DNA from 3 places in the Megasphaera elsdenii DSM 20460 genome. Region 1 is predicted to be linked to each of the others. Evidence: riboswitches for the same ligand, from Rfam matches in the RefSeq annotation. Region 1 holds a riboswitch; each other region holds the start of a gene.

Region 1 (7,590 bases):
TACAGATCCGCGCCAGGCTTTGCACATGGTACCGAAATTGATGAAAGCCGGCATCGATCCGACCAGCGTCGAATACATGGACAATTCCTACGTCCGCGGCTGTGCAGACTACTGCCATTACAAGGATATGCCCCACTACGACGACGGTATCTACGTCATCATCACCGTCGAAACCTTCCACGAAGATGAACTGGACACCAAGATGGACGCCGTCTGCACGATCTGTGAAGAATCAGGCGCCGCCGAAGTCCTGGAAGCGGATGACCGCGTCTGGAACATGCGCCGCAACTGCCAGACCTCGGTTGAACTGCAAAGCAAGGTCTTCCTCACAGACGACGTCGTCGTGCCGGTCCATAAAATTGCCGGAACCATCGAAAAGATTATGGATATCGGCAAGGACTATCCCTTTGAAGTCAAGATCAATGCCCACATCGGCGACGGCAACCTGCACATCGTCCTCTGCAAGATGGACATGAGCGACGAAGAATGGGAAAAGAACGTCGAAGAATTCCATCAGCAAGTCTACGCCTATGCCTACAGCGTCGGCGGCCGCCTGGCCGGCGAACACGGCATCGGAGCCAAGAAATTAAAATACATGGAACAGTTCACACCAAAAGGCGAACTGAAAATCATGAAAACCATCAAGCGGGCCATGGACCCGAAAGACATCCTCAATCCGGGGAAAGTGATTGATGCGTAAGAAAAAAGCCTGCCCCTGCGGCAGGCTTTTTTAGTTTGACGTTTGATGTTTGACGTGATGGTTTCAAATTTATCCCTACTTACATCAAACTTCAAACATCAAACCTCAAACCTCAAACTTCCCCAACAGCCGCATGGCCATGACGGTCATGATGATTAAGAGGACTGTGACCAGGGTAAAGGAAATGGTCAGGCTGAAGACACGGCCGATGAAGCCCAGTACGGCCGGTGCCAGGAGGATGCCGACGTAGCCGATGGTACTGACTGCGGCGACGGCATCGGCGATGGGCATTTCTTTTTGCGTCCCCAAGAGGGAGTAAAAAACGGGGACCGTGTTGGCGCAGCCGATACCGATGAGGACGTATGACGCGAACAGTAACGGGCCGCCGCTGATGAGCAGGATTCCCAAAAAGCCGACAAAGGCGATGGGCAGGGAAAAAGCCAGGAGACGCCGCGGCCCGATATGCATGGTCAGGGAATCACCAGTCAGGCGGGACAGGAAGGCCGAAGCCGTGAACAGGGTCAGACCCAGGCCGGATTGGGAAATGTCGATGCCTTTTTCCGTCGTCATGAAGACGCCACTCCAATCGTTGATAGAGCCTTCGACGAGGAAAGATATCGTACAAATCAGCCCAATGAAGACAATCGTTCCTTTGGGCCGCACGAAATGGCTGCCGCCACGGCTTTCATTCCGCTCACTGTGAAGATGGGGCGAAAAGAAGAAGACACAGGCGGCAATCAGGACGGCACCGGCCAGGGCAACGCCTTGCCAGGGCAACCGAAATTGCAGCAGCAGGGCGAAAAAGGCAGCGCCGGCAAAGTTCCCCAAAGACCACATGGCCTGCATTCCCGACATGAGGCGCTTGCGGACTTTCCGTTCAATGAAGATGCCGTTGATGTTGACGACGACATCGAGCAGCCCCAGGGAGGAACCGAGGAGAACTGCCACCAGCAGCGCCGCAGTATAAGCCGGCACATAGCAGAGAACGTTCAAGACGACGGCAATGGACAGGCCGGCAGCAGTCAAAGAGCGGCGGCAGCCTAAGCGCCCGGCAATAGAGCCGGCCAGCATCATCATGATCAGGGCTCCCAAGCCGACGGCCAGCAAAAGAAAGCCCAGATGGTCGTCGGGAATCTGCAATTTCCGCTTCAGGAAAGGAATGAGCGATGCCCATGATGTAAAACCGAAGCCGCCAAGGAAGTAAAAGGCTTTGGCACTGTAAATCTGCCAAAGGATATCTCGTTTATTCAGCATTCCATCACCTCACAACAAAAAAGCCGGATAAGAAACCACCCAGGCCTGCAACTTTATCGAAGAACGTGTTTACGTACACGCCCTTCCTCCGCTACAGGACTGAAGTGACATCTTATCCGGCTCTATACCATACGAGTATAAGCCTCCGATGAGTTTTCTTATTATAACATAAAAAGAAATTTTTCTCAAGAAGCGCAGGATTGTCAAAAATTTCTTGACAGATTCCCCGCCAGGTGATAACATGTACACCAACAACAAAACATTGTCTTTCATCAAGAGCAGTCGAGGGAATGGCCCGATGACGCTGCGGCAACCCCCTATCGGGATAGGTGCCAAGTCCAGCGGTATATACCGGCAGATGAACGAATCGCAAATTGAGCCGTCATCTGTATGACGGCTTTTCTTTTTGACCGGCAAGCCCTTATATTCGTCATCCAGAAAGGAAATGATTACATGAATGCAACAGTAAAAAAACTCTTCGCCGCCGTCCTCATCACGACGACGTGCCTCTTTGCCGCCGGCTGCGGTTCGTCTTCCAATTCCGGTGCTTCCGGTGATAAAAAAGAAATCAAGATGGGCGTCACTGCCGGTCCCCACGCGGAAGTCATGGAAGAAGTCGCAAAAGAAGCAGCTAAACAGGGTATCACCATCAAAGTCGTCGAATTTAACGACTATGTCCAGCCGAACAAGGCCCTGGCCGAAGGCGATCTGGACATGAACTCCATGCAGCACCAGCCGTACATGGACAACGTCGTCAAGAAACAAGGCCTGAAGATCACGTCTATCGGCAAGACCATCATCCTGCCCATGGCTGTTTACTCGCACAAATATAAAGACATCAAAGATGTCGCCGACGGTGCCAAAGTCACCATCCCGAACGACCCGACCAACGGGGCCCGCGCCCTGCTCCTGATCCAGCAGGCCGGCCTGATCAAGTTGAAGAACGGCAACTCCGTCGACGCTTCGGTTACGGATATCACAGAAAATCCCAAGAACCTCCAGTTCGTCGAACTCGATGCCGCTCAGATTCCCCGTTCCCTCGACGACACGGACCTGGCTTGCGTCAACACCAACTACGCCATCCCGGCTGGCTTGAATCCGCAGAAGGATTCGATCCTCGTCGAATCGAAGGATTCGCCGTATGCTAACGTCATGGCAGTCCGTCAGGGCGACGAAAACAACGAAACATACAAGAAAGTCTTAGAAATCTACCAGTCGGAACCGATCAAGAAATTCATCGAAGAACACTTCCAGGGAACTATCCTGCCGGCATTTTAATGGCTCATGACTCGTAGGGGCCGCCCAAAGGGCGGCCCGCCTGATTCATCTCAAAAGGGCTTGTCGCACGTGCGACAAGCCCTTTACTTATGGTATAATAAAGATTGTCCATCAGATTCAGAAAGGAGACACTTTTTTATTATGAAAGCCGTATTTGTCGATTTCGAGATGAACCCTATCGGCCGGGACCAGAAGGAAGCGCGCCGCATCTGCAAGGGTGAAATCATCGAAATCGGTGCTGTCAAGATAGACGAAGACGGGAAGGAAATCTCGTCGTATAAAGAATATGTGCTGCCCGAATATACGACAGCCATGAACCAGACCTGTCAGGAATTGACGGGAATCACTATGGAAATGCTGGCCGGGAAGCCCCATTTCCGCCAGGCCTTCGACCATTTCCTGACTTGGTGCAACGAAGGCTGCCCCAATGCCTACGAAATGTTCGCCTGGAGCGAAAACGACTGGCGCCAACTGGACTGCGAACTCCGCCTCAAGGAAATCGACGAACACGACGACCGCGTCCGCTGGATGCTCGACCACTGGCAGAATTTCCAGCAGATTTACTGCAATCTCCTGGGCCTGGACAAAGTCATTTCCCTGGACAAGGCCGTCAGTACCCTGGGCGAAACCTTCGACGGCCAGATGCACGACGCCCTCTGGGACGCCCGCAACACATCCAAGCTCTATGTCTTATCAAAGAAGAAAGAAGAGTTTCGCGACATCATGCAGCCTATCATCGACGCCACCAAGCCGGCAGAACCGCTGACCTTCTCCCTGGCCGACGCCTTCCGCGCTGCCCGCAAGTAAAGAGGACACCATGGAAGATACGACACTCCGGATGATTTATATTTTTACAGACATCATCCTGCCCATGCTAGCTGGCTATGCCGCCAAACAGCGGCGCTGGCTGACGCCGGAACAGTCGAACTGGCTCATCCGCTTCAACATCATCGTCATCATGACCGCCTTGACCCTGCTCAGCTTCTGGGTCCTGCCCATGCGGACCGATTTACTGAGTCTGCCGTTCTTTGCCTTTTTCAACGGCCTCCTGCCCTTGGCGGTCGTCCTCTTACTGGGGCGGCAGCGCAAATTCTCATCCTTTGTCGACCGCGGCAGCTATCTCATCGCCGCCATCCCGGCCAATACCGGGACGCTCGGCGGCCTGTGCAGTTACATTCTCTACGGGGAAATGTCCTATGCCTACGTCCAGATTATCGGCGTATTCCAGAACCTGCTCATGTTCTTCGTCCTTTTCCCTATGGGATACTACTATCAGCACAGCGGGAAAGACCATAACTTTTTCGTCTTTTTCAAAGATAATTGGAAATCCATCTTCATCAACTGGAACCAGCTGTCCGTCGTAGCCTTAGTTATCGGCACAGCCTTGCATGCTGCCGGGATTCCCAGACCCGCTGCGGGAACGACGATTTTCCAGGCCCTCATCCATGTCAGCGCCTGGGTAGCCCTCATTCCCGTCGGGTATCTCATTGATTTTTCCCATTTCAAGGACTACGCCCGAAAGACGTTAGACCTCATCCCGATAAAGATGATTCTGACGCCGTTGGCATCGTATGGCCTGGCTCTCTGCTTTACGTCAGACCCGGTCCTCCTTGGGACCATCATCATCGTCATGGGCACGCCTTGTGCCATTAATGCCTTGATTACAGAGCGGCTCTACGATTTAAATGTCAATCTGGCCATGGCGCCTTTCATTACGACACAAATTCTATATATCCTTATCCTCTATCCGGCATTTTATCTGCTCGTATCCTGGGGATATTTACCTTTTAAATAACACTAGCGAGGTGTATTATGACTCATACCCGAATCCGTTCCTTTTTATTGGCCCTCTTCCTGGTCATCCTGACCTTGAGCCTGACGGCCTGCTATACGATTACCCTGAAAGAAAAGCGCATCGACGGCATGGGCTCGTCCATTACGGTGAAACTTCCCGGAAATCCGCAAAAACTCGACTTCCCCGTCCCTGTCGACCCGCTTACGCAGCGCTATTTCAAGGGCAGCCGTCTGTACGGGGAAATAGACAGCGGCCTGTATGTCGCCATCTATACCAACAGCATCGATACCCAGCAGATGTACGACGACCTGCACATCAGCCAGGGTCAGGCCATCAGCCAGCGCCTCAATCAGACGGCTGAAGCCGCAGCCGGCGCCGTATTGTCGAAAATCGACGCTAAGAACGTCTCGGTCAGCCAGGACACGACGACGGTCAGCGGCCAGCACGCCGTCGTCCAGGACTTTACCTTCACGTACGAAGATAAATCCATGCGCGCCCGCCTCATCGGCTTTGCCGACGGACCGGCCACGTGGATCGTCGTCGTAGCCTGCGATGGCAGCAAAGAAGATAAAGTAAAACTGGCCGACGAAGTCTTGGACTCTATCCGGATTAATTAATCACCTTCCTGCATGCGACGGTAAATGGGCAGTTTCTTCAGATGGCGCAAGGTGAAGATGGCCGTAATGCCGATGAGGATGCCCGTACCGGTACCGGCGACGGCCAGGACCGGCAGATAAAGCATGATCTTGATATTTTCTACGACCAGGGATGCCACGATGACCTGCCCCAGGTTATGGAAAATACCGCCGGCTGTGCTGACGCCGATGATAGAGAATTTCCCTGTCTTCTGCAGGACCATCATGGCCCCCAGGCTGAAAGCGGCCCCGGAGACACTGTACAGGAAAGCGTTGATACCGCCGCCAAAGGCCGTAGCCAAGATGATGCGCACGAGCAGGATGAGGCAGACGTCGCGCTTGCGCGGCAGGGCATAGAGGGCGATGACCGTAATCAGATTGGCCAGCCCCAGTTTCGCCCCTGGCGCGATGAAGGGCACAGGCAGCATCCCTTCGACGATATATAAGACCAGGGACTGGGCAATGAACAAGCCCAGGATAATGATGTGGAATGTCTTTTTCATAAGCTACCTACCTCTAATGGGCCGGAATGACATCGGGTTCGTCCCCGCCGGCAGACTTCACTTCGACTAACACCTTGTGCGGCAGGCAGACGACGGTCGCACCGGGCTTGCTGACAAAGCCTTCACTGATGCAGATTTTATCGGGACAATCGGCTTCGGTAATGCCGACGCTCTCGTCCTGGATGACGACCAGGTTGTGGCCTTTATCGGTATCGATAGAAATCATATCGGTCCCATGGTGGCCTGACAAGGGTACTTCCTTATAGACTTTGCCATCGACTTGGATGACGGCATACGTCCGGTCTATCGACGCATCATTGCCGGTCAGGTAAAAGATGCCTTCCGGGATGAAAGATAAGACGAGCAGCGTGATGATGAGGATGATGTCCCCTTTTTTGATGATATGTTTCATAGGATTTTCCATTTGACGAACAGGAGAACGAACATGAAGAACAAACACTTGGCCATCCTGCTCCTGCTGGCATTAGCTGCCGGGAGCGGCGGATGCAGTACGCAGCCATCATCGTCTCAGCCGGCACCGGCGGCACAAGAAGTACAGACTTCGGCGGCACCGGCTATCCAGGCCGATTCGCAGGCCTACAGCGACGCAGGGCTGAAAAAATACCAGGCCGGCGATTATGCCGGGGCCATCAGCGACTTCGACAAAGCCCTTTCTATGGACGCCCATAATTACCAGGCCTTGAGCAATAAAGGCGTCACCCTGGCCATGCGCGGCAACAGTACGGGTAACAAAAACGACGTCGCCCAGGGCATCGAGCTCATTGAAAAAGCGCTGAAAATAGCCCCGAAAGACGTCGCTTCGTTCTACAACCTGGCCTTGGCCTATAAAATAGACGGCCAATACGATAAAGCCCTGACGTATTTCAAGAACGTCATCGCCGCCGACCCGGGCAATACCTGGAGTTACTACGGTATCGCCACCATCTACGGCGACCTGGGCAAAGCCGACCAGGCTCTGCCTTATCTGAAACAGGCCATCGACCTGGGCGGCGAAGACGTCCGTCAGGCAGCCCGGACACAGAGCCATTTCGATAAAATCCGGAACAACAAACAGTTCCAGCAGATCGTCGGCTGATTACATATCTTCTTCAGCGATTTCGCAGAGGATATGACCGATCATAATATGCATTTCCTGAGCCCGTGCCGTCACTTTTGCCGGTACAGACAGGCAGATATCACAGGCCTCCTTCATCTTACCGCCGCCATAGGCGGTCATGCCGATGACAGTGAGGCCTTTTTCGCGGGCTGCCTCGATGGCTTCCAAGACATTCTGGCTGTTGCCGGACGTAGAAATGCCGACCAGGATATCGCCCTTTTCACCTAAAGCCCGGACCTGACGGGCAAAGACCGTGTCGAAGCCGTAATCATTGCCGACAGCCGTCAAAATCGACGTATCGACAGTCA
Region 2 (7,590 bases), 1.1 Mb from region 1:
CCGCTATGATTACGTCATCGTCAACGACGAACTAGAGAAAGCCGTCGATGAAGCGGCGTCCATCTTGAAAGCCGAACAGTGTAAAGTGACGCGCAATGCCCATCGCATCGCCCATACGAAAGAATTGTACAAATAATAGGAGAGATGAACTATGTTAATTAAACCGACCCTCGAATCCTTGATGACTAAAGTAGACAGCAAGTACACGCTGGTTACGCTGGCTGCCAAACGGGCCCGTCAGCTCACCGATGGCGACGAACCCCTCGTCGACGTCGATACGACGAAAGTAGTTTCTATTGCCATGGAAGAAATCGACCAGGGCAAGATCACGTATGAAGCACCGCGTGACGGCATTAAATAACACGGAGGTGTTTTTCATGAGCTTGGAAAAGAAAAAGATTGTCTTAGGTATCACTGGCGGCATCGCTGCTTTTAAAGCCGCATCCATTGCCAGCCAGCTCCGCAAGCAGGGTGCTGAAGTCAAATGCATCATGACCGACCATGCGACGAAACTGATCACGCCGCTGACGATGCGGGAAATCTCGGGCAATCCCGTTGCCGTATCCATGTTCGACGATGTACCCGAATTTAACGTAGAACACATCGCCCTGGCCCGCTGGGCCGACGTCTTCGTCATCGCCCCGGCGACGGCTGATATCATCGGCAAGATCGCCAACGGCATTGCCGATGACATGCTGTCGACGACGGTCATGGCTACGACGGCACCGGTCCTCATCGCACCGGCAATGAATACGAATATGTATCTGAATCCTATTACCCAGGATAATATGGTCAAGCTGAAGAAATTCGGCTACCATTTCATCGAACCTGACAGCGGCCATCTGGCCTGTGGCATCGACGGCGTCGGCCGCCTGCCCGAACCGGATACCATCGTCGATTACATCGAACTCCTGGCCTGCCGCAACGACCTCCTGAAAGGCAAGAAGGTCCTCGTCACGGCTGGCGGTACGCGGGAACCCATCGATCCGGTCCGCTTCATCGGCAATCATTCCAGCGGCCGCATGGGTTTTGCCATCGCCAAGGCTGCCGTCATGGCCGGCGCAGAAGTCACATTGGTCGCCGGGACGACGGATAACCTCAAGACGCCGGTCGGCCTGGCCCGCCGCGTCGATGTCGGCAGTACGCGCGACATGAAAGCCGCCGTCGACTCCTATTACGATGACTGTGACCTGGTCATCAAATCGGCAGCGGTTGCCGATTACCGTTCGGCTCATCCGGCAGAAAACAAGATTAAGAAGAACGACGATACCTTGACCCTCGAAATGGCCAAGAATCCCGATATCCTCTATGGCCTGGGCCAGCGCAAGACCCATCAGACCCTGGTCGGTTTTGCCGCTGAAACGACGAACGTCATCGAATACGGTACGAAGAAGCTCAAGAAGAAGAACCTCGACATGCTCGTCGCCAACGACGTCAGTGCCGAAGGGGCCGGCTTCAAAGGGACGACGAACATCGCCACCTTGCTTTTCCCGGACGGCTCTATGGAAAAATTAGATAAAATGGATAAAGACGAACTCGCTGCCATCATCGTAGCCCGCGCTGCGGCTATCATGGCGAAAAAACAGGGTTGATGAGAGTTTGTAGGTTGCAGAAAAAGGACTGTCGCATATGCGACAGTCCTTTTTAGTGGCTAGTGGCTAGTAGTTAGGGGTTAGCAGATGGTTTTAATGTTGTAGGGGCCGTCCCAAAGGGCGGCCCGCCACGAACCACGAGCCACTAACCACTAACCCGCCCTACGATGGCTTTGGCGAAGCCGTTGAGGTTGGTCGGGCCGATGGAGAGGATGGGGCAGCCTTTTTCTTTGGCTTCCGTAATGGCCCAGCGGACGAGGGGCGTCTTGCCATCTTCCATATTGACGACTAAGAGGGCCGATTCTTTCAGCAGCCGGTCATCCCCTGGCTGGCCGCTGATGAGGAGAATAGCACCAAAACGGCGCTGGATGCGGCGCTGCCAGTCTGGGTCGCCGCCGGCCAGGGCAAGCTGGCGCCCCGTGAGGAAGCGGTCGAGCTGACGCGTATAGTCGCGCTGGGTCATGAAGGAAGGCAGGTCCAGGCCGCGGTCTTCCGGCTCCCGGGCCGACCGAGACGCTTCCTGAGGCGTCACTTTCCGGTGCGCCTGTCCGCTGGAAAGGTCCGGCCGTACCTGACGCTTGTTGAGTTCCTTGCGCAGGGCCAGGAGTTCGGCGATTTGGCCGGATGCCGTTTCCTTGATCTTTTCGATATACTGTTCCTGCTTGCGGATGCGGTCTTCATATTGCTTGCGCTCCTGTTCGCGGCCGGCCCGTTCGCTTTCTAATTCCTGGCGCAGCCGTTCCAGTTCGGCCAGGACCGTCGTACGGTTTTTTGCTTCCAGGCGCAGGCGCAGGAGCTCTTCCTTATCGGCGTCCATCTGGGCCTTTTCCTCCCGCAGCTGCTGAAGTTCTTCTTTTTCCTTGCCCATCATCATGGCCGGCGTTTCCTGGCCGCCTGTGACGGCTTCGTCAGACCAGGGCTGGTCGCAGATGGCCATGAGATAAATGCCCAGGGCGTGGGCCACAGCGTGCTTGGCCATCTGTACATCTTCAAAGACGTTGGTCAGCTCAAGAATCTGGCTGTCCGTCTGGAGCATGAGCAGGTCGATGATGCCCATATAGGAAAAGGATTCCATGGTCTGCGCCATGTCGTAGCGTTCGAGGTGAATCGTGCCGGCGTAGATTTCTTCCGGGTTTTGTTGGGACGTATAATACGTATTGATGAGCAGCCGGTCTGCCGTCCGTTCGTAGATCCGCAGGACCAGGGCGTCTTCCTTGTTCGTGCCGGTGTAGCGGCTGAAGGTCAGCCGTTCCTGGGACAGGAGGGTCGTCACCAGGTTTGGGGTCTTATACCACTTGCCGAATACTTCGACTCGTTTGGCCAGCCGCAGGTCGCCGGGTTTGCTGCAGGTGGCATAATCAAAATAAGGGTCGTTGAAGAATATATCTCTAGGCCGCAATTTGGTCATATCTATCATCCTTTCTATCTTCTGTAGACATTATACCCCTGCCTGTAGGGAGGCGTCTAGTAGACAATGTTTTTTGGACATAAAAAATACTTGCAAAATAGGCAGACTTGAATTATAATGGATGAGCAAAACAAATAAAGAACCATCAAGAGACGACGGAGGGACTGGCCCTGTGATGTCGCAGCAACCTTCAGCTATGAAAGGTGCTAATTCCAGCAGTGATATACTGGCAGATGGGGATTAGAAGCCCCTCTCATGAAGTCATGGATGAGGGGAATTTTTTTTAAGGAGGATCACTCATGGCTAAAAATCGTGAATTCTTTACATCCGAATCCGTCACCGAAGGCCATCCCGATAAAATGGCCGACCAGATTTCGGACAGCATTTTGGATGCCATTCTTGCAAAAGATAAAAACGCCCGCGTTGCCTGCGAAACCTTGGTAACGACCGGCATGGTACACGTCGTCGGCGAAATCTCTACGACGTGCTACGTCGATATTCCGCACATCGTCCGCGAAACGATCCGCGATATCGGTTATACCCGCGCTAAATACGGCTTTGACTGCGATACCTGCGGCGTCCTCGTCTCCTTGGACGAACAGTCTCCGGATATCGCCATGGGCGTCGATGACGCCTTGGAAAAGAAGGAAGGCAATACAGATAAGTTCGATACCATCGGCGCTGGCGACCAGGGCATGATGTTCGGCTATGCTTCCAACGAAACGGACGACTACATGCCGCTGCCTATTTCTTTGGCACACCGTTTGGCCCGCCGCCTGGCAAAGGTCCGCAAAGACGGTACCTTGCCGTATCTCCGTCCCGATGGCAAGACTCAGGTCACTGTCGAATATGAAGACGGCAAACCCGTCCGCATCGACACCATCGTCATTTCGGCACAGCACAGCCCGGAAGTCAGCCGCGAACAGATTGAAAGCGATCTCCTCGAATTCGTCATCAAACCGGAACTTCCGGAAGGCTTGTTCGACGACAAGACGAAACTCTTCATCAACCCGACAGGCCGCTTCGTCATCGGCGGTCCCCAGGGCGACTCGGGCCTCACGGGCCGCAAGATCATCGTCGATACCTATGGCGGCATGGCTCGTCATGGCGGCGGTGCTTTCTCTGGCAAGGACCCCACAAAAGTCGACCGTTCGGCTGCCTATGCAGCTCGTTACGTCGCCAAGAACGTCGTCGCTGCCGGCTTGGCTGACAAATGCGAAATCCAGCTGGCTTATGCCATCGGCGTAGCCCGCCCGGTTTCCATCCACGTCGAAACCTTCGGCACGGGCAAAGTCCCGAACGAAAAGATCGTCGAACTCATTGAAAAGAACTTCGACCTTCGTCCGGCTGGCATCATCGCCATGCTCGACTTGCAGCGCCCGATTTACAAACAGACCGCTGCCTATGGCCACTTCGGCCGCAACGACCTCGACCTGCCTTGGGAAAAGACAGACAAAGCCGATACGCTCCGCAAAGAAGCCGGCTTATAAGAGGCGGTTCGATAAACTGAACATCCAAAAAAAGGGGACTGTCGCATCACTGCGCGGTCCCTTTTTAAGTGTCATTGTTTGCGGGCCGCCTTGACAGGACGGCCCCTACGAACCACAAACCACGAACTACGGAGGTGTTTCTTTGTTTGCTGAAATCATCATCAATACGACGGCGAAGCGGCTGCAGCAGACCTTTTCCTATATCGTCCCCGAGGGGATGGCTGTCCGCGTCGGCAGCCGCGTCCTCGTGCCTTTCGGTCATCGCCGGGAAGAAGGCATCGTCGTCGCCCTGCAGGAACACCTGGCGGAGCCGGCTGATTTCACGCTGAAGCCCATTGAAGGCCTGCTCTCGACGCAGACCGGCTTCCAGGAAGAGATGATCCGCACGGCCCTTTGGATCCGCGATTACTACGTCTGCAACTTGTCCGATGCCCTGCGCCTGTTCATGATCGATAAGAAAGGACTGGTCCGCCGCGATGTCGTATCGGCCGGACCGGCCCAGCCGCAGACAGCGGACGAAGCGCGGCTACAAACCTATGTGGCCGGAAAAGGGCGCTGTGAAAAAGGCGCACTGAGCCGCCGGTTCGGCCAAGACCTCGTCGAGAAGGCTTTGGCCAGCCAGGTCCTGACCAGCCGGATTTGTTATAAGAACCAGATTGCCGACAAGATGGAAGACTGGCTTTCTTTTGCTGCCGACGATACGGAAGCTATTCTCCATGGCCGTCGCCGCCAGCAGGAACTGCTCCAGGCCTTGAAAGCCAAGGGCGAAGGCCCTGTCTCTTATTGGCAGGGACAAGGCTACAGCCGCAATCTCATGCGCCGCCTCTGTGCGACGGGATTGGCCTGCTGGAGCCAGCGGCCGGCCAGGACGACGAATGTCTTGCCGAGCCTTGCCCGGGACGAAGCTTTTTCCCTGACAGCGGAACAGCAGCAGGCATTAAAGGTTATCGGAAGCGATGAGCATGGTAAAACCTACGTCCTCCACGGTATCACCAGCAGCGGCAAGACAGAAATCTACATGCAGTTAACCAGCCAGGCCCTGAAAAAAGGGAAACAGGTCGTCGTCTTAGTGCCGGAGATCGCCTTGACCGGCCAGATTGTCCGCCGCTTCCTGCGCCGTTTCGGCGACGATGTCGTCGTCATGCACAGCCAGCTGTCCCAGGGGGAGAAGCGCAACAACTGGCTGCGCATGCAGAACGGGACGAGTCATATCTGCATCGGTGCCCGGTCGGCGGTCTTCGCGGCGGCTCAGTCCATCGGTTTGTTCATCGTCGACGAAGCCCACGACAGCTCGTACAAGCAGGACGAGGCGCCGCGCTATCATGCCGTCGCCGTCGCCCGCCAGCGGGCCGCGTATTACGGCTGCCCCGTCGTCCTGGGCAGCGCGACGCCGGCGCTGGCTGACTATTATCGAGCCTTGCAGGGAGAATACGTCCTGGTCGAACTAAAAGAACGAGTCGGCCATCGCCCGCTGCCGGCTGTCCAGGTCGTCGACATGCGGGATGAGCTGGCCCGGGGCAATTACCGCGTTGTCTCCGATGCCCTGCTCACTCTCTTGGAAGAGACCTTGGCAGCCCGTCAGCAGGCCATCATCCTCCTCAACCGCCGCGGTTTCTCGACCTTCGTCATGTGCCGCAAGTGCGGCTACGTCGTCAAGTGCGACACGTGTGATGTGGCCATGGTCTACCATCGCCAGGCAGCTCATCTGCGCTGCCATTACTGCGATGCCGAAAAGCCGATTCCTACCGTCTGTCCTTCCTGCGGCAGCAAGTATATCAAGTTCTTTGGTAGCGGTACGGAAAAAGTGGAAGCCCAGCTCCACGAACTCCTGCCGACGGCCCGCATCATCCGCCTCGACCAGGACACGACGAGCCGCAAGCACAGCGGTGACCGCATCATCGAAGCCTTCCGTCGCCACGAATACGATATTCTCCTGGGAACGCAGATGGTCGCCAAAGGTCATGATTTTCCCGGCGTCAGTGCCGTCGGCATCTTGTCGGCAGACAGCCTGCTCAACATCCCGGCTTACTGGGCTGGCGAGCGGACCTTCCAGCTCCTGACCCAGGCAGCCGGCCGGGCCGGCCGCGGCGATATCCCGGGCCGCGTCATCATGCAGACCTATGCACCGGACCACTACGTCATCCAGTGCGCAGCCCGTCAGGATTACCGGGCTTTTTATGACCAGGAAGTCCAGTTCCGGAAGGAATTGGGCTATCCGCCGTTCCAGGAAATGGCCAAGATACTAGTCCAGGACGAATCGGAAGAACAGGTCTGGCGCAAAGCCAACGACGTCGCAGCGGCCTTGAACAGCTGGAATCAGGACCACGGTGATGAAGTTGCCGTCATTGGCCCCTACGAAGACGTCATCAAGAAGATACGCAATAAGTACCGCGTCGTCCTCTCCCTGACCGGGAAAGACCTGACAGCCATCAAAAAAGCCATGCAGCACCTTCCGGCCTGCTGGCAGACCGGCGTCATCATCGACATCGACCCCATGTAATCATGGCGACCTAGCATTACATAATGGTAGGGGCTCGCACGTGGCGAGCCCGTCAGGCATATGAACTCATTCCTCCATCGGGCAGAAACGGGCGTCCCGCCGTTTCCTAAAAAGATATGATAGCAAAAATGTCAGATTTGTTATATAATAAAACAGAATAAGCATTTTTACTATTACAATGAGGTGAAAGTTATATGGCAGTACTCAATATTATTAAAGCCGGTGACCCCGTCTTGAAAGCGACGGCGAAACCCGTTACAAAAGTGAATAAACATATAAAGAAATTGCTCGACGACATGGCAGAAACGATGTATGCTGCTGAAGGCGTCGGCTTAGCCGCACCGCAGGTCAATGAATCGCTGCAGCTCATCGTCCTCGACGACGGCCATGGTCTCATCGAGCTCATCAATCCGGAAATCCTGGAAAAGTCGGACGAAACCAACGTCGACACCGAAGGCTGCCTGAGCATCCCCGGATATTACGGCAAGGTAGAACGGGCTTCGAAAATCAAGGTCCGTTCCCTGACGCGCCATGGCAAGACGGTCATTTATGAACCGGAAGGCTTCCTGGCCCGCATTTTCCAGCATGAAATCGACCATC
Region 3 (7,590 bases), 160 kb from region 1:
CCAGATATACTGGTTTTCCCTGGGCCTTGAACGTCGTGACGATATTCCGTATATTCCGGCAGATATTCTCCAAGTCCCCGTCGAGGAGAATGTCGTTGGATCCGCCCATGACGAAGAAGGCGTCATACCGGCTGAGGTCGAACTGATGGAGGCGATAGACCATGCCCGTCGTCGTATCGCCGCATTGACCTTCGTTGTCGATATGAATCAGACTTTTAGCCGAGACCAGGGCCGTCCAGCTTTGGTCAGGCTGGACGGCAAAACCATACGTCAGACTATCGCCCAAGCATAGGAGTTTCACGGCTGGACGGCTTTCTGGACAGCCGCTACGGCAACGTCCGTCGACAGCCACGGGGCATCGAAATGGCAGCCGGCTTTTTCCAGGTCCATCTGGCAGGCGAAGATTTTCGGGATGGCACTGGTACAAATATTATGGTCATACATATAGCGCAGCGTCGTTTCCACATCGGCATCGCTGAGGATGTGGCCGTGGTCGATGAGGACCAGCCGGTTGGCATAGGGCAGGGCCGCTTCCAGCGTATGTTCGATGACGACGATGGTATGGCCGTATTTGACGTTCAAATCGTGAATCAATTCATAGAATTCATGGGTTCCTTCCGGGTCCAGGGCCGACGTCGGTTCGTCGAAGACGAGGATATCCGGATTAGTCGCCAGGACGTCGGCGATGACCAGACGCTGGCGCTGACCGCCGGACAGTTTGGTGACCTGGCGGTGGCGGTACGGCGTCATGTTGACCTTTTCCAGGGCTTCCGTAATGGCCTGGCCTATTTTATCCGGTGCAACGCCTTGGTTTTCCAGGCTGAAGGCGATTTCTTCTTCGACGGTCATGGCAACAAGCTGGCTGTCGTAGTCATCGAGCATGGCGCCGACGCGGGTCGCCAACTGGGAAATGGTCGTCTGTGTCGTCGCCTGGCCGTCGACATAGACCATCCCTTTCATGACGCCGCCGAAATAATGCGGGATGGCACCGGTCATGGCCATGCACAGGGAGCTCTTGCCGCTGCCGCTTTCACCGGTAATGACCAGGAAGTCACCTTTATTTACGGTCATGGTGACATCATCCAGGACGGGTGTCTTCTGCTTATTATAGATGTACGACAAATGTTCCATGGAAATGAGGCCATCCTGGGTCGGCTTCAAATCATACATGCTGTGGTCCGACGTGACTTCCTGTTCTTCCAGGGAATCGAGGATGCCCCGGGAAACGAAGAGGCGCAGGGCCGGGAAATACATGAGCGGTGTGACAACGGCATTCAAGGCACCGATGACGACGACCAGGGGCAGCATGGCCGTAACATAGACGACCGTCGGCAAATTCATGACGAACTTCAGTATCGTGACGAAAGCGCCGCCGCTCATGCAGGTCGCTGCAAAACCGGTCAGGACGGGCAGGCACGAATGGCCTTTGAACTTGATGAAGGCCAGGTTCTTGACGATGAACGTACAAGTCAGGGCGCCGAGGGGTTCACTGATGAGGTTGCCGTAAGGGAAGCCCGACTTCGAGGTCAGGACGTTGACTAAAGCGGCGACTAAGCCGATGCCCAGCGCCTGCTTGTAGCTCGGCTTGGTCAGACAAATGGCAACGCAATAAGTGGCGATGGTCCAGTTCGGTGTAACGCCACCGACGCTCGGCGAGACGAGGTGTAAAATCGTACCGATGGCCAACATGAGCGTCGTAATGGTAATCCAGCGGAACTGGCCGCCTTGGCGATGATGGAATTCTAATTTGGAAATATCTGCCACAGTTTTCATCGTGTTCCCCTCCTAAACCAAACCTTGCAAGCGCAAGTAGACGACAAAGCAGCTCAAAGCCAGCATGATGACGATGCCCACATAATCCCGGCCTTTCGGACGGACATTGCTCATGAAGCTGTGTTCATTGCTGCCGAAGCCGCGCAGTTCCAGGCTGAGGGCCATCGTTTCCGACCGGCCTAACGATTTGAGCATCAGCGGCTGGACGACGCTCATATAATTGATGACTTTCTTAAAGACATTGCCCTTCGTCGACAACCCCCGGCAGGCCTGAGCTTCCTGGACGGCCTTGCTTTCAGCGATGAAATCCGGCACGAAGCGCAAAGCCGCCGTGAACATGAAGGCATATTCATAAGGAATCTTGATCTGCTTTACCAGGGCCGCCGTCAAATCCTGCAGGCGCGTCGTCGTCAACAAGATGATGAAGACAATCGTCATGGCCAGCATGCGCAGGCCCGTCACATAAGCCGATTCTAACGATCCGCCGCCCAGGAGCTGGACGACAGCCAGGAAAACGGCAAAGACGGCCAGGCTGAAGACGGCCTTGATATTGCGCGCCAAGCTGCCGCATAAGCCTAAGAGAATGAGTTCGATAACGACTAAAATCACTAAGGGCAAGGTCGTATGCATGACCAGGGCCCAGAAAGAAAAGGCAAAGGTGCCAATCAATTTTGTAACAGGAACCAGGTTCTTCATCATTTGCGGGTACCTCCCATCCGTTCCAGCATGGCTGCTGTGAATTCTTTCATCGACTTACAGTAAGGAAAATCCGGGATTGCCAGGGACAAGGTAACGGCGTCGGGCCGACTCAATCCCAGGTCATATAAATCGTCGCGCTGCGTGAACAATTCCTGCGGCGTCCCATCAAAGGCTTTCGTATGATTGCCGATGACCAGGACGCGCTGGCAGTATTCGGCGAAGATATCCATATCATGGCTGATGATGAGGATAGTCATCCCCTTTTTATTGAGGTCCGTCAGCAAGGCCATGAGCTGGTCCTTGTCTTCACTATCCTGGCCGCTCGTCGGTTCGTCGAGGACGATGTATTTCGTATGCATGGCGATGGCCGAAGCGATGGCGACGCGCTGCTTTTCCCCGCGGTTCAAGTTAGGCGGATAAGCTTCCGAAAGTTCCGTCAGTTCCGTCGCAGCTAAGGCTTCGTCGACGGCCTGGCGGATTTCATCGCGGCTCATGCCCAGCTGCTGCGGCCCGTAGGCCACTTCTTCGCGGACCGTCGGCCGGAACATCTGCCGTTCTGGCCGCTGGAAGACGTAGCCTATGAAATGGCTGCGTACCGACGCATCGTCGTTGTTGATGACCTTTCCGTCATAGAGAATCTCCCCGGATACGGGCTTTTCCAATCCCATGAGCAGGCGCGTCACCGTCGTCTTGCCGCAGCCGTTGCGGCCGCCGAGGCCGATAAATTCGCCCTCACCGATTTTTACATTTATGTGTTCCAATACGGGTACGCCGTTGCCGTAGTTGAAACTGACATCTTTCATTTCCAGCATCTTTCTCTCCCCTTCTGTCTGAAGACAACAAAAAACCTTCCGTCCCTATACAGGGACGAAAGGTTCGATTTCTTCCGCGGTGCCACCCAGATTGACTCAGTGAGTCCAGCTCTACATGTACGGCCCATAGCGATACACGTTTCTTTGATAGCGGTGGAAATACACCGTCGCACCCTACTGGTCACCGTTCAGGCCGCATCTCCCGAATCCATTCTATCCGCCGGTCCGTGCCGAACTCCCACTGCCATCGGCTCGCTGGAACTGCCACATCAGATATACTCGTTTCGTTCATCGACAAATCCATTTAGATTTTGCTTTATTATATACTTGTCAGGCGCTCATTGTCAAGCCTTACACCGCTTATTCAGCCGGTTCAATCGTACCGTTGTACTTGTCGGCAATGAATTTCTTGACGCCATCGGAATGGAAGATTTCAGCAATCTTCTTGTATGTCGGATTATCCTTATCTTGAGCTCGGACAGCCAGGACCATGACGGCCAGCGGTTCGTCTTTCGGTTCCAAGAAGATGCCCTGTTCCTTGACGTTAAGGCCGGCGCTCATGACGTAGTTCATAGTAATGACAGCCGCATCGACGTCACCGAGGCTGCGCGGCAGCTGGGCCGCTTCGATTTCTTTGAACTGGAAATGCTTGGGATTATCGACGACATCAGCCGGCGTAGCCTTGAATCCTACGCCCTCTTTAAGTTTCAGCAGCCCTGCGCGCTGAAGGAGCGCCAAGCCGCGGCCGCCGTTAGTCGGGTCATTGGGGATAGCAATGACAGCTCCGTCGGGCAAAGCGTCGACACTCTTATATTTATCGCTGTAAATCCCCATGCGCATGAGGATCGTGTTGCCAATAGGTACTAAATCCGTACCATTCTGCTTATTGAAATTATCCAGGAATGGCTTATGCTGGTAGCTGACCAAGTCAATATCTCCATCAGCCAGGGCCTTGTCCGGCGTAATGTAGTCGGAAAATTCGACGACTTTGATGTGAATCCCCTGTTTTTCTGCTTCCTTAGCCACGGCTTCGACGACTTCAGCATGAGGACCCGCTGTGGCTCCGATCTTGATTTCCTTGTCGCTGCTGCCGGCACTCTGGCCATTATCCCCCTGACCGCCGCAACCGGCAAGGCCGACAGCCAATACGGCTAATAAGGCAAGCGGTAAAAATTTCTTTTTCCATTGAATCATAACTGATTCCCCCTCTTTAGATTGTTGTCTAAATACTACGCTTTTAGTATAGTTTTGTCAATGCCCTTAAGATAGACCTTGACAAATAGCCTATCCATGATAAACTAAGAATCAAGACAACTTTAGAACGACATTTATCCAGAGTGGTGGAGGGACTGGCCCTATGAAGCCCGGCAACCGATAACGACGGTGCCAATTCCTGCGGATTATTCCGAGAGATAAAGAATCAGCCATCAAACCTCTTTCTCTTTCGGAAAGAGGTCTTTTTTATCTTTTCCCGCCAGAAGACTCCCACCTCTTAGGTGGGGGATGAATGGCGGTGCTTGAGTGGGTCCAAGGCCCGTAAAAAGCACAAAAACGCTGTAACTCATCTTAAAAATCATCACTATTTCCCACATAATAATCATATAATAAAAAAGGAGGTGAAAAATGTGTATCTTACTCAATCAAATGTCATCAGAAATCTTTCCAAAGAAGAATATGCCATGCTGCGGGAGATGTGCCAATACAGCAACAACCTCTACAACGTGGCTCTCTACAACATCAGGCAATACTATTTCCAAGAGAAGAAGTTCTTGAAATACGAAGAAAATTACCATGTCTGCAAGGAAAACGAAAACTACGGTCTGTTGCAGGCTGGCGTGTCTCAGCAGATATTGAAGGTGGCTGACCGCAGTTTCAAGTCATTCTTCAATCTCATAAAAAAGGCAAAATCAGGAGAATATCGCTTCAAGGACATCAAAATGCCTCACTATCGGGAAAAAGGCGGCATGTTCAACCTGATTCTCTCCACGAACGCCATAAACGTAAAAGATGGATTCTTGACGATCCCCATGAGTCGGGGATTTTCTAAACGGCATGGCCGTAAGCCAATCAAAATCCCTTTCCCTGCAAGACTGAAAGAGAAAACCATCAAGGAAGTCCGTATCTGTCCCATATATAATGGCAGATACTTCAAAATCCAGTATTACTATCTTCAGGAGAAAGAACCTCAAGACGTTTCACCGGACAATGTCCTTGCTATCGACATCGGTCTTGAAAATCTGGCAACTTGCGTGACCAACACCGGGACGGCGTTCATCATGGACGGGCGTAAACTTAAATCAATCAACCAGTATTGGAACAAGCAGAAAGCCTACTATCAGGGGATTGCCGACAAACAAGGACAGAAGAAAACGCACAGGCTCTATGCCTTAGCAAGAAAACGTAATAATCGGACACAGGACTACCTCCGCAAGGTTGCCCGCTATATCATCAACTACTGTATCGAACACCGTATCGGAACCATCGTCTGTGGTTATAACGGTGACTTTAAACGTAGTATCGACCTGGGTAGGATAACCAACCAGCAGTTTACGCAAATCAGTTTCGGTAATCTGCGTGAAACACTGGAAGGACTTTGCGAGCGTTACGGTATGCGATATATCGAACAGGAAGAATCTTACACTTCTCAAGCAAGTTGCTTGGATTTAGACGATATTCCTGTCTATAATCCTGAACAGCCGTATACTGGCACGTTCAGTGGGAAGCGTATCCACCGTGGCTTGTACCAGTTCGCCGATGGCAGGATGGCCAACGCGGATGTGAATGGAGCATACAACATACTCCGTAAAAGTAAGCAGAACTTCGATTTCGAGGGACTGTGTAAGGGGCTTTTGGACAGCCCTTTGAGAATAAGGATATCCTGACAGCTAACTCCTTTGGAATAGGCTGTCAGGCGTTAGTCCATGTATCAAATTTCTCAAGAATCTCCCGCTTCTATAAGCGGGAGAGGTTCAAGGATAATGACGGAACAGAAAAGTCTATACTACATCATTAGGAGGAATCTTTATGAAAAATCTCAAGAAACTTTCCATTCTCGCCGCTTCAGCCCTGCTGGCCATCGCCGTCCTGGCTGCCGGCTGCGGCAGTGATTCCGCTTCCAGCGGCTCGTCTTCCAAGAACACGACAGTCACCGTCGGCGCCACGCCCGTACCGCACGGTGAAATCCTGAATGAAGTCAAACCGCTCCTGGCCAAAGAAGGGGTCGACCTGAAAGTCGTCGAATTCACGGACTATGTCAAACCGAACCTGGCCCTGAACGATAAGGAAATCGACGCCAACTTCTTCCAGCATTCACCGTACCTCGACAAATTCAATAGCGAACACGGCACAAAATTGAAAGCCATCGCTAAGATCCACGTCGAACCAATGGGCATTTATTCCCATAAAGTCAAGGACTTGAAAGACGTCGCTGACGGCGCCAAAGTCGCCATCCCCAATGACCCGACCAACGGCGGCCGCGCCCTCCTCATCTTGCAGAGTGCCGGCCTCATCGGCTTGAAAGATGGCGGTAACATCACGTCGACCGTACAGGACGTCGAAAAGAACGATAAACACCTCCAGTTCGTCGAACTCGAAGCCGCTCAGATTCCCCGTTCCATCGATGACGTAGACATCGCCTTGATCAATACCAACTTTGCTATGGAAGCCGGTCTCAATCCGCTGAAAGACGCGCTCTTCCTGGAACCGAAGGATTCGCCGTATGCCAACGTCCTCGTCATCCGCGAAGGTGATGAAAACCGTCCGGAAATCCAGAAACTCGTCAAAGCCCTCCAGTCTCCGGAAATCAAGAAATTCATCGAAGACAAATACCAGGGTGCTATCCTGCCGAGCTTCTAACAGCTGGACATTGACTTCGTTATCCCATATAATGAAAGTATCCGAAAAGGGCTGTCGCGCTCGCGGCGGTCCTTTTGTTTACAATGATTATTGTCTGGAAGGCTCCCCTAATAGGGGAGCTGTCAGCGCAGCTGACTGAGGGGTTGCTTTTCATCATGCAGTCCACGGAATTCTGTAAAATCAAGGGGGAAACAATATATGCATACGAACGAGCTTTTTGCCAAAAAAACGGTCTTTTCTTTTGAAGTCTTTCCGCCGAAGAAGGATATTCCCATCGAAACGGTCTATCCGACGCTGGAAGAACTGAGCAAACTCCATCCGGACTTCATCAGCGTCACCTGCGGCGCCGGCGGTACCGGCGGCAACCGCACGGTCGAAGTCGCCAGCCGCATCAAAGCCCTGGGCTGCGAAACAGCCGCTCACATGCCCTGCATCTACCTGACGAAAGAAG

What was found. Region 1 has a riboswitch for S-adenosylmethionine ahead of C6362_RS05120 (MetQ/NlpA family ABC transporter substrate-binding protein). Riboswitches for the same ligand answer to the same signal wherever they lie in the genome.
Region 2: linked by a shared signal. The riboswitch ahead of metK (methionine adenosyltransferase) and the one ahead of C6362_RS05120 (MetQ/NlpA family ABC transporter substrate-binding protein) in region 1 are both predicted to bind S-adenosylmethionine.
Region 3: linked by a shared signal. The riboswitch ahead of C6362_RS05880 (RNA-guided endonuclease InsQ/TnpB family protein) and the one ahead of C6362_RS05120 (MetQ/NlpA family ABC transporter substrate-binding protein) in region 1 are both predicted to bind S-adenosylmethionine.

The regions. Positions count from the first base shown of each region.
Region 1 covers NZ_CP027570.1:1,092,666-1,100,255, reverse strand. The annotation lists gene C6362_RS05130 (FAD-binding oxidoreductase) at 1-700, shown strand, start outside; gene C6362_RS05125 (MFS transporter) at 806-1,954, opposite strand; SAM riboswitch class I at 2,221-2,319, shown strand; gene C6362_RS05120 (MetQ/NlpA family ABC transporter substrate-binding protein) at 2,408-3,232, shown strand; gene C6362_RS05115 (3'-5' exonuclease) at 3,374-4,039, shown strand; gene C6362_RS05110 (AEC family transporter) at 4,050-5,027, shown strand; gene C6362_RS05105 (hypothetical protein) at 5,045-5,644, shown strand; gene C6362_RS05100 (Gx transporter family protein) at 5,641-6,165, opposite strand; gene C6362_RS05095 (NusG domain II-containing protein) at 6,179-6,577, opposite strand; gene C6362_RS05090 (tetratricopeptide repeat protein) at 6,611-7,261, shown strand; gene gmhA (D-sedoheptulose 7-phosphate isomerase) at 7,262-7,590, opposite strand, start outside.
Region 2 covers NZ_CP027570.1:2,195,870-2,203,459, forward strand. The annotation lists gene gmk (guanylate kinase) at 1-136, shown strand, start outside; gene rpoZ (DNA-directed RNA polymerase subunit omega) at 152-361, shown strand; gene coaBC (bifunctional phosphopantothenoylcysteine decarboxylase/phosphopantothenate--cysteine ligase CoaBC) at 378-1,592, shown strand; gene C6362_RS10405 (hypothetical protein) at 1,738-3,000, opposite strand; SAM riboswitch class I at 3,140-3,240, shown strand; gene metK (methionine adenosyltransferase) at 3,300-4,490, shown strand; gene priA (replication restart helicase PriA) at 4,633-6,990, shown strand; gene def (peptide deformylase) at 7,185-7,590, shown strand, end outside.
Region 3 covers NZ_CP027570.1:1,253,859-1,261,448, reverse strand. The annotation lists gene C6362_RS05905 (GDSL-type esterase/lipase family protein) at 1-301, opposite strand, end outside; gene C6362_RS05900 (tryptophan transporter) at 298-1,773, opposite strand; gene C6362_RS05895 (energy-coupling factor transporter transmembrane component T family protein) at 1,786-2,469, opposite strand; gene C6362_RS05890 (energy-coupling factor ABC transporter ATP-binding protein) at 2,469-3,284, opposite strand; gene C6362_RS05885 (MetQ/NlpA family ABC transporter substrate-binding protein) at 3,645-4,478, opposite strand; SAM riboswitch class I at 4,610-4,703, shown strand; gene C6362_RS05880 (RNA-guided endonuclease InsQ/TnpB family protein) at 4,910-6,166, shown strand; gene C6362_RS05875 (MetQ/NlpA family ABC transporter substrate-binding protein) at 6,309-7,139, shown strand; gene metF (methylenetetrahydrofolate reductase [NAD(P)H]) at 7,338-7,590, shown strand, end outside.